3 regions of the Nocardia sp. 852002-20019_SCH5090214 genome follow, and region 2 is predicted to be linked to each of the others. Evidence: predicted binding sites of a transcription regulator. Region 2 holds the regulator's gene; each other region holds the start of a gene.
What was found. Region 2 encodes HspR, which represses chaperone genes until heat shock. Its sites were predicted from a motif close to ANNTGAGTNNNNNNNACTCANNT; they were not measured.
Positions count from the first base shown of each region.

Region 1: lon (endopeptidase La) is a predicted target of HspR. The motif match lies at 1,634-1,656, and genes of this name have one in related genera.
Region 3: clpB (ATP-dependent chaperone ClpB) is a predicted target of HspR. The motif match lies at 1,428-1,450, and genes of this name have one in related genera.

Region 1 is NZ_LZMK01000364.1:106,495-109,773, forward strand. Features, by position in the region: gene lon (endopeptidase La) at 1-1,580, opposite strand, end outside; gene A5780_RS42895 (hypothetical protein) at 1,742-3,085, shown strand; gene A5780_RS28165 (hypothetical protein) at 3,082-3,279, shown strand, end outside.
Region 2 is NZ_LZMK01000310.1:188-3,466, forward strand. Features, by position in the region: partial or broken gene A5780_RS24920 (globin domain-containing protein) at 1-638, opposite strand, end outside; gene A5780_RS24925 (heat shock protein transcriptional repressor HspR) at 1,021-1,416, opposite strand; gene dnaJ (molecular chaperone DnaJ) at 1,416-2,588, opposite strand; gene grpE (nucleotide exchange factor GrpE) at 2,628-3,272, opposite strand; gene dnaK (molecular chaperone DnaK) at 3,269-3,279, opposite strand, start outside.
Region 3 is NZ_LZMK01000032.1:797-4,075, reverse strand. Features, by position in the region: gene clpB (ATP-dependent chaperone ClpB) at 1-1,345, opposite strand, end outside; gene A5780_RS04115 (FAD-binding oxidoreductase) at 1,619-2,776, shown strand; gene A5780_RS04110 (FAD-binding oxidoreductase) at 2,902-3,279, shown strand, end outside.

The DNA of each region.
Region 1 (3,279 bases), on a different contig from region 2:
GCCGCGATCTCCCGCAGCGCCTCGTCGGTGAACGACACCTCCTCGGCGGTCAGCGCATTCCGTTCCAGCTGCCGGGGCACCAGGAAGTCGCGGGCGATGGCCACCTTGTCGTCCTCGGTGTACCCGTCGACGGTGATCAGTTCCATGCGGTCCAACAGCGGGCCGGGAATGGTCTCCATGACATTCGCGGTCGCGATGAACAGCACATCGGACAGATCCAGGTCCAGATCCAGGTAGTGGTCGCGGAAGGTGTGGTTCTGCGCCGGATCCAGCACCTCGAGCAGCGCGGCCGCCGGATCACCCCGGAAGTCCGAGCCGACCTTGTCGATCTCGTCCAGCAGGACAACGGGATTCATCGAACCCGCCTCCTTGATGGCACGCACGATCCGGCCGGGCAGGGCACCGACGTAGGTCCGCCGGTGACCGCGGATCTCGGCCTCGTCGCGCACACCGCCCAGGGCGACGCGCACGAACTTGCGGCCCAGGGCCCGCGCCACGCTCTCGCCGAGCGAGGTCTTACCGACACCGGGAGGGCCGGCCAGCACCATCACGGCGCCGGAGCCACGACCGCCGACGACCTCCAGACCACGCGCGGCCCGGCGGGCGCGCACGGCCAGGTATTCGACCATGCGGTCCTTGACCTCTTCCAGCCCGTGGTGATCGGCGTCCAGCACCGCGCGAGCAGCCGAAACATCGGTGCTGTCGGTGGTTTTCACCGACCACGGCAGATCCAGGACGGTATCCAGCCAGGTGCGGATCCAGCCCGATTCCGGACTCTGATCGCTGCTGCGCTCGAGGCGGTCGACCTCGCGGAGCGCGGCCTCGCGCACGTTGTCCGGCAGCTCGGCGGTCTCCACCCGGGTGCGGTAGTCGTCCGCGCCGTCGGGCTCGCCTTCGCCCAGTTCCTTGCGGATCGCATTGAGCTGCTGGCGCAGCAGGAATTCCCGCTGCGACTTCTCGACGCCCTCGCGCACATCCTCACTGATCTTCTCGGTGACCTCGACCTCGGCGATGTGGTCCTTGGTCCACCCGATCAACCGGGTCAGGCGCTCGGCGACATCGGGAGTGTCGAGCAGTTCACGCTTCTGCTCATCGGTCAGGTACGGCGCGTAGCCGGCGGTATCGGCCAGGGCCGACGGGTCGGTCAGCCGGTTGACCACATCGATGACCTGCCAGGCCTCGCGACGCTGCAGGACCGAGACGACCAGCTGCTTGTATTCGGCGGCCAGCTCCTTCGTGTGCGCGTCGGGTGCGGGTGTGTCGACCGGTTCGGCCTCCACCCACAGCGCGGCGCCCGGACCGGTGACGCCGTGTCCGATCTTCGCCCGGTGCTCGGCCTTCAACACCGCAGCAGCGGCGCCGCCGCGCATGCGGCCGACCTGTTCGATGGTCGCGATCACACCGTAGGCGGCATAGCCCTCGTCCAGACGCGGTGCGAGCAACACGGAATCCGACTTCGCGGCCCGTGCGGCGTCGATGGCGGCCTGTGCCGATTCGTCGAGCTCGATGGGGACGACCATGCCCGGCAACACGACCGGATCGGTCAGAAACAGCACCGGCAGACGCTGTGGAGTACTCACAGATTCAGCCCCTTCCAAAGCATGCCCCGGATCCTGTGTTTCTTCGCCTCCAGGGTTGAGCGCTACCTACTCAACTACATGGTGTGCCGAGTTGTTCCAACCCCCTGTTCACCGGCAGCGAACGACGTATTACCGGCGGCTACGCGACTCGTAAGAGAGTGATGCGCGAACTGTCTCACTGTGTTAAACAGGTCACCTACGGCAAGGAGGCGGTTGTGGAGCGTCCGTATCGGCTCGTGATCTGGGGGCCCGGGGACATGGGTGGGCGAGCGCTGCGGACCGCGCTCGAATCGCCGGACTTCGAGGTGGTCGGGGTCAAGGTGTTCAGTCCGCACAAGCACGGCCGGGATATCGGCGAACTGGCCGGGCTGGCGCCGGTGGGGGTCGCGGCGACGACCTCGAAGGACGAAATCCTGGCCCTGGACGCCGATTGCGTCGTCCATACCCCGACCACACCCGCGCTGATCCAGGGCGCCGACGCGGACGTCGTCGATCTGCTGGAATCCGGCAAGAACGTCGTCTCCGCGGCGAGTTATCACAATCCGTCGATGCCGACCTGGCTCTCCGCCTCGCGGAGTCCGCTGTCGGTCCTGCGCACGGTGGCGGATATGAAGGTCACCGGTGATGCGTTCGGCGCCCGGCTGCGACCCGCGTTGCGGGCATTGCGGGCCGGGATGCGCGCCGTGGATTCGGCGCCCGCGCGGCCGTTGCGCCCGGTCCTCGAACGGCTGGCCGGCCCGATCGTCGATCGCGCCCTGCCCCGGCGGGCGCTGGGCAGCCGGTTGCAAGCGGCGTGCGAGGCGGGCGGAGTGTCGTTGCACGGCACGGGATTACATCCGGGTCTGATGGTCGAACAGCTGCTGCTGCGGCTGGCCGGACTGCTGGACGAGATCACCGAGGTGCGATTCCTGGAGGTCGGTGACCTCTCGGCCGCACCCGACGGGATGTGGGGCGGTTTGGAAAGCCTCGGCTTCGGCATGCCGTTGAGCGCGGTGGACACCAACCATGCGATCGGGCTGATGCAGCACTTCTACTTCGACGCGGTGCTCGGCAATGTGGCGCACGCGCTGTTCGGCGCCGGTCCGGACGAGGTGCGCGTGGAACGCCACATCTCTCCGGTGCCCGCGCGGGAGCGAGTGCGAGCGGGCGGAACCGTGATCGAACCCGGCAGCGTCGGCGCGATCCACATGACCTATCGCGGCTATCTCGGCGACCGCCTGTTCATGACGAATTCCGAATGCTGGCACGTCGGTGGCGGCAATGCGCATCTGGGACCGGACCATCCGCGCAGCCGCTCCGGCGGCCATGTGATCACCCTCGACGGCACCCCGGCCCGCATCGAGATGCGCAACGAGATGGACGACGAGGCCTACAGCGCCGACTGGTCCGCGGTGACCGACATCTCGGTGCGCGCGATGCTGAGCACGATCCCCGAATTATGTTCCGCACCACCGGGAGTGGTGATGCCCGACCTGGATCCGCGCTATCGGCTGGAGACCGTATGAGCACCCCGATCATCCCCGTCGCGGTGCTGGGCACCGGGCCCCTCTCCGACCTGCTCGCCGCCCGCATCGACGCACGCTCCGATCTGCGATCGGCCGGGCGGATCACGGCGGCGCAGCCCGCACCGACGGAAACCGAGTGCGTGGTCTACGTGCCGACCGTGGACGAAACCGGTGGGAATCCGAGCACGAAGGTG
Region 2 (3,279 bases):
CTGACACTGCGAATATGGAATTCGATCTCGCCCTGGGGATTCGCCGGAATCGCCGGGGACAGGTACCGCCACATCCGCGGGCGGGCCGGGATCTGCACACTCACATATTGTCCGGCCGCATAGGTCATGGGCTGGTCGAGCTGCAGCCGGACGACGGCCAGATTGCACAGCACCTCGCGATGTTCGACGACGGTTCCGGTCCAGACCGGCGGCGTCGTCTCCTGGTCGGCGGCGCCGATCATCGTCTGGGTGATCAACGCGAGGCCGGCGTCCCAGGCCTGTTCCACCTCATCGGTCCACAATTCGGTGCCGGCATGTGCACGCAGGGCGCTCTTGAGCGAATTACCCACGGCCGCATAGTGTTCGGCCACCACACCGTATTTGCGATGGTCGCGGCCGAGCTGCGCCAGGAAGGGCAGCAGTTGCTCGGGCTCCTCCAGCCGGTCCACGGCATACCCGATGGCCTTGACCAGCCGGTCGCGCTGCACCTCCAGAGCGGCGGGGAAGAAATCCCGGAGCTGCGGATATTCGGTGAACAGCAGGGCGTAGAAGGATCGGGCGAGCTGTTCGGGGCCGCCTTCCTCCGCGGCCACCGCCTTGAACGTGGTTCTGATCAGCGCGACGGTCCGCGAATCCATCTGTCCACAACCCCATTTCGCACGTCGAACTCGGGCCGGTCCGGTGAGCGCGGTGCCGCCGGACACGCGGCGCAGCCGATGGAGACCGAGTGTAGGCGAGGTTTGCCGGGCGCGGGACGCACTGAAGGAACAACAGGGAGGTAATTCGGCAGAACCGAGGTCCAGTAGTGTGTAGGCCCCTGGAAACCGACTCAAAGACCGTGACACGCCATGTATTTCGGCGTGTTCGAGAGCGGTTGTGCACGACTCGATATGCGATTTTCACATTTGCCGGGGGCATGCTGAGCGCGGGGTGAGGCCGGGACACACGAACAGCGCCCCCGATCCGGGGGCGCTGTCGCACGGTGTGTTCGGTCGCGGAACGGCACAGAGCCGAAACCGCCTACCGCCGTTTGTTGCGTGGCTGCCACACCACCAGTGCGGTACTGCGTTGCGGCGGAGCCATATCGGGTCGATGCCCGGCGCGCAGGCGTTCGACCTCGGCGGTCAATTCACCCACCCGCTGCTGCAACGCCTCGACCTGATTGGTGAGTTCGATGATCCGCTTGATCCCGGCCAGGTTGACGCCCTCGTCCTGGGACAGGCGCTGCACCTCGCGGAGCAGTTCCACATCCCGGGACGAATAACGTCGGCCGCCGCCGGAAGTGCGTTGCGGCGTAACCAATCCCAGCCTGTCGTAGGTCCGCAGCGTCTGCGCGTGCATTCCCGCCAGCTGAGCCGCCACCGAGATCATGAAGTACTCGGTGCCGGTTGCCCGATTCTTCGGATCACCGTTCATTAAGCACCTGCCCAACCTGCGCGCGGGTCGAACCCGCCGGCCTTCTCCGCCTCCGCGTAGCGCCGCAGCGCCTCGGTGGCTTCGTCGTCCAGCTTCTGCGGTACCGCGACCTTCACCGTGACCAGCAGGTCACCGGCGCCGCCGCCGCGCTTGGGCACACCGCGCCCGCGCACTCGCAGCGTCCGGCCGTCGGCGGTGCCGGGTGGCACCTTCACTCCGACTCTGCCTTCCAGTGTAGGCACGGAAACCGTTGTACCCAGCACCAATTCGCTGTAGCTGACCGGCAGCACCAGGGTCAGATCGTCGCCGTTGCGGCCGAAGACCTTGTCCTGGCTGACGTGCACGGTGACGTACAGGTCACCTGCGGGCGCGCCCCGCAGACCTGCCTCGCCCTGGCCCGCCAGCCGAATCCGCTGCCCGTCGCGCACCCCGGGCGGGATACGCACGGTGATGGTGCGGGTCCGGTTCTGGATGCCGGTGCCGTGACAGTCGGTGCACGGGTCGTCGATGATCGAGCCGGTGCCACGGCAGTCGTCGCAGGGTTCGCTGAACCCGAACGCGCCCTGGTTGCGGCTGATCACGCCGGTTCCGTTGCAGTGCGGGCACACTCGCGGGCTGGTGCCCGGCTTGGCGCCGCTGCCGTGACAGGTCGTACACGGCGACGGACTGGTCATCCGCAGCGGAACGGTCACGCCCTGGGCCGCCTCGCGGAACCCGAGAGTCGTCTCGGTCTCCACGTCGCTGCCCCGTCGCGGGCGCGACGTGGTCCGTGTGCCACCGCGGTTGAACAGGCCGCCGAGGATATCCCCCAGACCGCCGTCACCCGCGCCGGCGGCCGCACCGCCGAAGATGTCACCCAGGTTGAATTCGTTGGAGAAGCCGCCACCGCCGGTGTAGCCGCCGCCCGGGGCGTAGCCGCCGCGGCCGAAGCCGCCGCTGGCGAACAACCGCCGGGCCTCGTCGTACTCCTTGCGCTTCTCCGGATCGGCCAGCACGGCATGCGCCTCGCTGACCGCTTTGAAGCGCTCCTCGGCCTTGGTATCTCCCGGATTCTTGTCCGGATGCAGATCCCGGGCCAGTTTCCGGTAGGCCTTCTTGATCTCGTCCTGGGTCGCGCTGGAGGAAATACCCAGCTCTTTGTAGAAGTCCTTTTCCAGCCACTCCCGATTCACCGGGCATCTCCTCCTTCCGTCACATTGCGCGACTGTGTGTTACTCGGCACCGTCGGCATCTCGGCCGGCATTCGCAGTGTCCGACGAATCGGACAGATCCGCCACCCCATCGGTGACTCCGACCAGCGCATGGCGCAGGACGCGGTCGCCGAAGCGGTAACCCTTACGCATGACCACCCCGATCACCGGGTTGTGTCCCTCACCCTCGTGCTGCACGGCCTCGTGCAGGGTCGGGTCGAAAGCTTCACCCTCGACACCGAATTCCTCGAGGCCCTGCTTCTGCAGCGCGTCGGCGAGCTTGTCCGCGACCGACTTCAGCGGTCCGGACTCGAGATCTCCGTGGGCACGGGCACGATCCAGATCGTCGAGCACACCGAGCAATTCGGTGACCACCGCGGCCTTGGCCGAGTCGATGGCGGCCTTGCGGTCGCGGTCGACGCGGCGGCGGTAGTTCGCGTACTCCGCGGTCAGCCGCTGCAGATCCGCAGTGCGCTCGGACAATTCGGCGCTGATGCTGTCGGCGAGGGCGACGCCCTCGCCGACCGAAGCGGAGGCCGAAGCCGTGTCGTTTCCGGCTACGGCCTCGCTCACATCACCCTGCGGAGCGGACGGTTTCCCGTCCTGGTCGATCTTTCGGTTGTCGACGATGGTGACCGGCTCCTCTTTCGGGTTCTGTTCCGTCACTTCTTCT
Region 3 (3,279 bases), on a different contig from region 2:
GTTCCTGGCGCAACTTGTCGAGTCGCTGCTTGGAGGCCTCGTCGGTTTCCTTGGCGAGGGCGACCTCCTCGATCTCGAGGCGGCGCACCGCCCGTTCGACCTCGTCGATCTCGACCGGCCGCGAGTCGATCTCCATGCGCAGCCGCGAGGCCGACTCGTCGACCAGGTCGATCGCCTTGTCGGGCAGGAACCGCGAGGTGATGTAGCGATCGCTGAGGGTCGCGGCCGCCACCAGCGCGGAGTCGGTGATCCGCACGCCGTGGTGTACCTCGTAGCGCTCCTTGAGTCCGCGCAGAATGCCGATGGTGTCCTCCACCGACGGCTCGCCGACCAGCACCTGCTGGAAGCGGCGCTCGAGGGCGGCGTCCTTCTCGATGTGCTGACGGTATTCGTCGAGCGTGGTCGCACCGACCAGGCGCAGTTCACCGCGCGCCAGCATCGGCTTGATCATGTTGCCGGCGTCCATCGCCGATTCGCCGGTCGCGCCGGCGCCGACGATGGTGTGCAGCTCATCGATGAACGTAATGATCTGTCCGGCACTGGATTTGATCTCCTCCAGCACCGCCTTGAGCCGTTCCTCGAACTCACCGCGATACTTCGCGCCGGCCACCATCGCACCGAGGTCCAGCGAGACCAGCGTCTTCCCGCGCAGCGATTCCGGAACGTCCCCGGCGACGATGCGCTGGGCCAGCCCCTCGACGATGGCGGTCTTACCGACACCGGGCTCGCCGATGAGGACCGGGTTGTTCTTCGTGCGCCGGCTCAGCACCTGCACCACGCGCCGGATCTCGGTGTCGCGGCCGATGACCGGATCGAGTTTGCCCTCGCGCGCGGCGGCGGTGAGGTCCGTGGAGTACTTCTCCAGCGCCTGATAGGTGCCCTCGGGGTCCGCGCTGGTCACGCGGGTGTTGCCACGCACGGCGGTGAACGCCTCGCGCAGCGCGTCCGCGGTGGCGCCGTACTTCAGCAGCAGCTGCGAGACATCGGAGTCGCCTTCGGCGAGACCCACCACGACATGCTCGGTGGAGACGTACTCGTCACCGAGTTCGGTGGCGAGGCGCTGGCCGGCGGTGAGCGCGGCGAGCGCTTCCCGGCCGAGCTGCGGCTGCGTGGTGGCGCCGGTCGCGCGGGGCAGCCGGTCGACGATGTCCTGCGCCTCGCGTCGCACCGTTGCCGGGTCGACAGCGACAGCCTTGAGCAGGGGGGCGGCGATGCCGTCGGTTTGATCCAGCAGCGCCACCAGCAAGTGAGCCGGACGAATCTCCGGATTTCCGGCGGCCGAAGCCGCCTGCAGGGCAGCCGTCAGGGCAGCCTGAGTCTTGGTGGTGGGGTTGAACGAGTCCACGATCACCTTCCTACGGTCGTCTCGCGTTGTGGTCGGTCGGGTCCGGGCGGTCCGACTCTTCTGAGTAGTCCAACGCGGTAGGAGTTGAGTCTGTTCCGCTCAAGTTTGACATATTTCAGGAACCTGTGGCCAATCGTTTCACCCTTGGTGGATCTGGGTAAAGTGATCCGCTCATCACCGCACGACCACGGTTTTTTCGGGGATACTGGTCCGCGGGGGCCGACGACACGGCAGCTGTAGTCGGACACATTGAAGGAAAGGAAGCTCGACGTCGTGGATGCGCGTTCGGCAGCGCTGGTCCGCGCCAACTTCCGGTCGATCGTCGAGGCGCCGCAAGGGCCCGAACGATTGATCGGCGCGTTTTACAGGCATCTGTTCGCGGAGGCTCCCGGCCTGCGCGAATTGTTCCCGCACACGATGGATATGCAGCCCAAGCGGGTTGTCACCGCCATCCAGTTCGTGCTGGATCATCTGGAGAACTGGGACCGCGCGCAGCGGTTCCTGGAACAGTTGGCCCTCGACCACCGCAAATACGGTGTCGCGGCGGCACATTACGATGCCGCCGGACGCGCGTTGCTCGCTGCCTTCGTCACCTACAACGGTCCGCTCTGGACACCCGATCTGGAGGACGGCTGGCGCGATATCGCCATCCTGATCTCGGCCTCGATGGCCATCGGCGCCAATTCCGACACCTCGCGACCGTATTGGGAAGCGACGGTGGTCGGCCATCGGCGCGTACTCGACGACCTGGCGATCGTGCGCCTGCAGTCCGACGAGCCGATCCCCTACCAGGCCGGGCAGTACGTACCGGTCTCGATCCCGCAGCGGCCGAAGATGTGGCGGTATCTGTCCCCGGCCATTCCCACGAACCCGTACGGCGAGATCGAATTCCACGTCCGCAAGATCCGCACCGGCTGGGTCAGTCCCGCGATCGTCGGCGAAACCGAGGTCGGCGACACCTGGTTGATCGCCGGGCCGCTGGGCGGCCTGCACATCGACACCGAATCCCAGCGCGACGTGCTGATGATCGGCTCCGGGACCGGAATCGCGCCGCTGCGCGCGCAGTTGATCGAGATGGGCCGGCGCGGCGTGAACCCGCGTGTGCACTTCTTCATCGGCGGCCGCTATCCGTGCGATCTGTACGACGTGGAGAACATGTGGCAGCTGTCGCTGAGCAATCCGTGGCTGACGGTGGTGCCGGTCTGTGAGAGCGACACGAATCCGTGGTGGCATCCGCATCCGCCCGCGGACCCGCCGTACGGCATGCATCGGCGGCTGATCGGGAATCTGGGCGCGGTCGTGGCCAGCTTCGGCACGTGGTCGGATCGGCAGATCCAGATCGCCGGATCGGCGCGGATGATCGCCGACACCAAGCGGGCGCTGCTGGCGGTCGGCACCCCCGAACACATCATCAGCGCCGACCCGGTGTGAGCGGCAATCGGTAGGCAACCCGGCGTCCGCGGCGTACCTTGGTGGGCGGGCGCGAGCGAACGGGACTGCGCCCGGCACAAGACTTTTCGGGGGCGGGAGCTGTCCCTCGGATCACAGGAGGAACGGTGACGTTGGGTCCGGATGAGACCGGGGAGATTCGGCTGGACGCGCCGACGGAATGGTCGTCGACCGTCGTCGGACATCATCGGCTGCGCCACGATCTCGCGGTGGTCCGGTTGATCGGCGAATTCGTCCCGTTCGAGGCGGGCCAATCGGTCGAGGTCCAGATTCCGCAGCATCCCGGTATGCGCCGCCGGCTGTCGCCCGCGCTGCCGCCGTCACTGGACGGCAAACTCGAATTCCACGTCCGCACCGTGCCGGGCGGATGGTGCAGCGGATCGATCGTCACCGAAACGGCTCCCGGCGACGAGTGGCGGATCAGCGCTCCCGCCGGGTGGCTGAGCGTCGACCCCGGCACCACCGACCTCGTGATGATCGCCGGC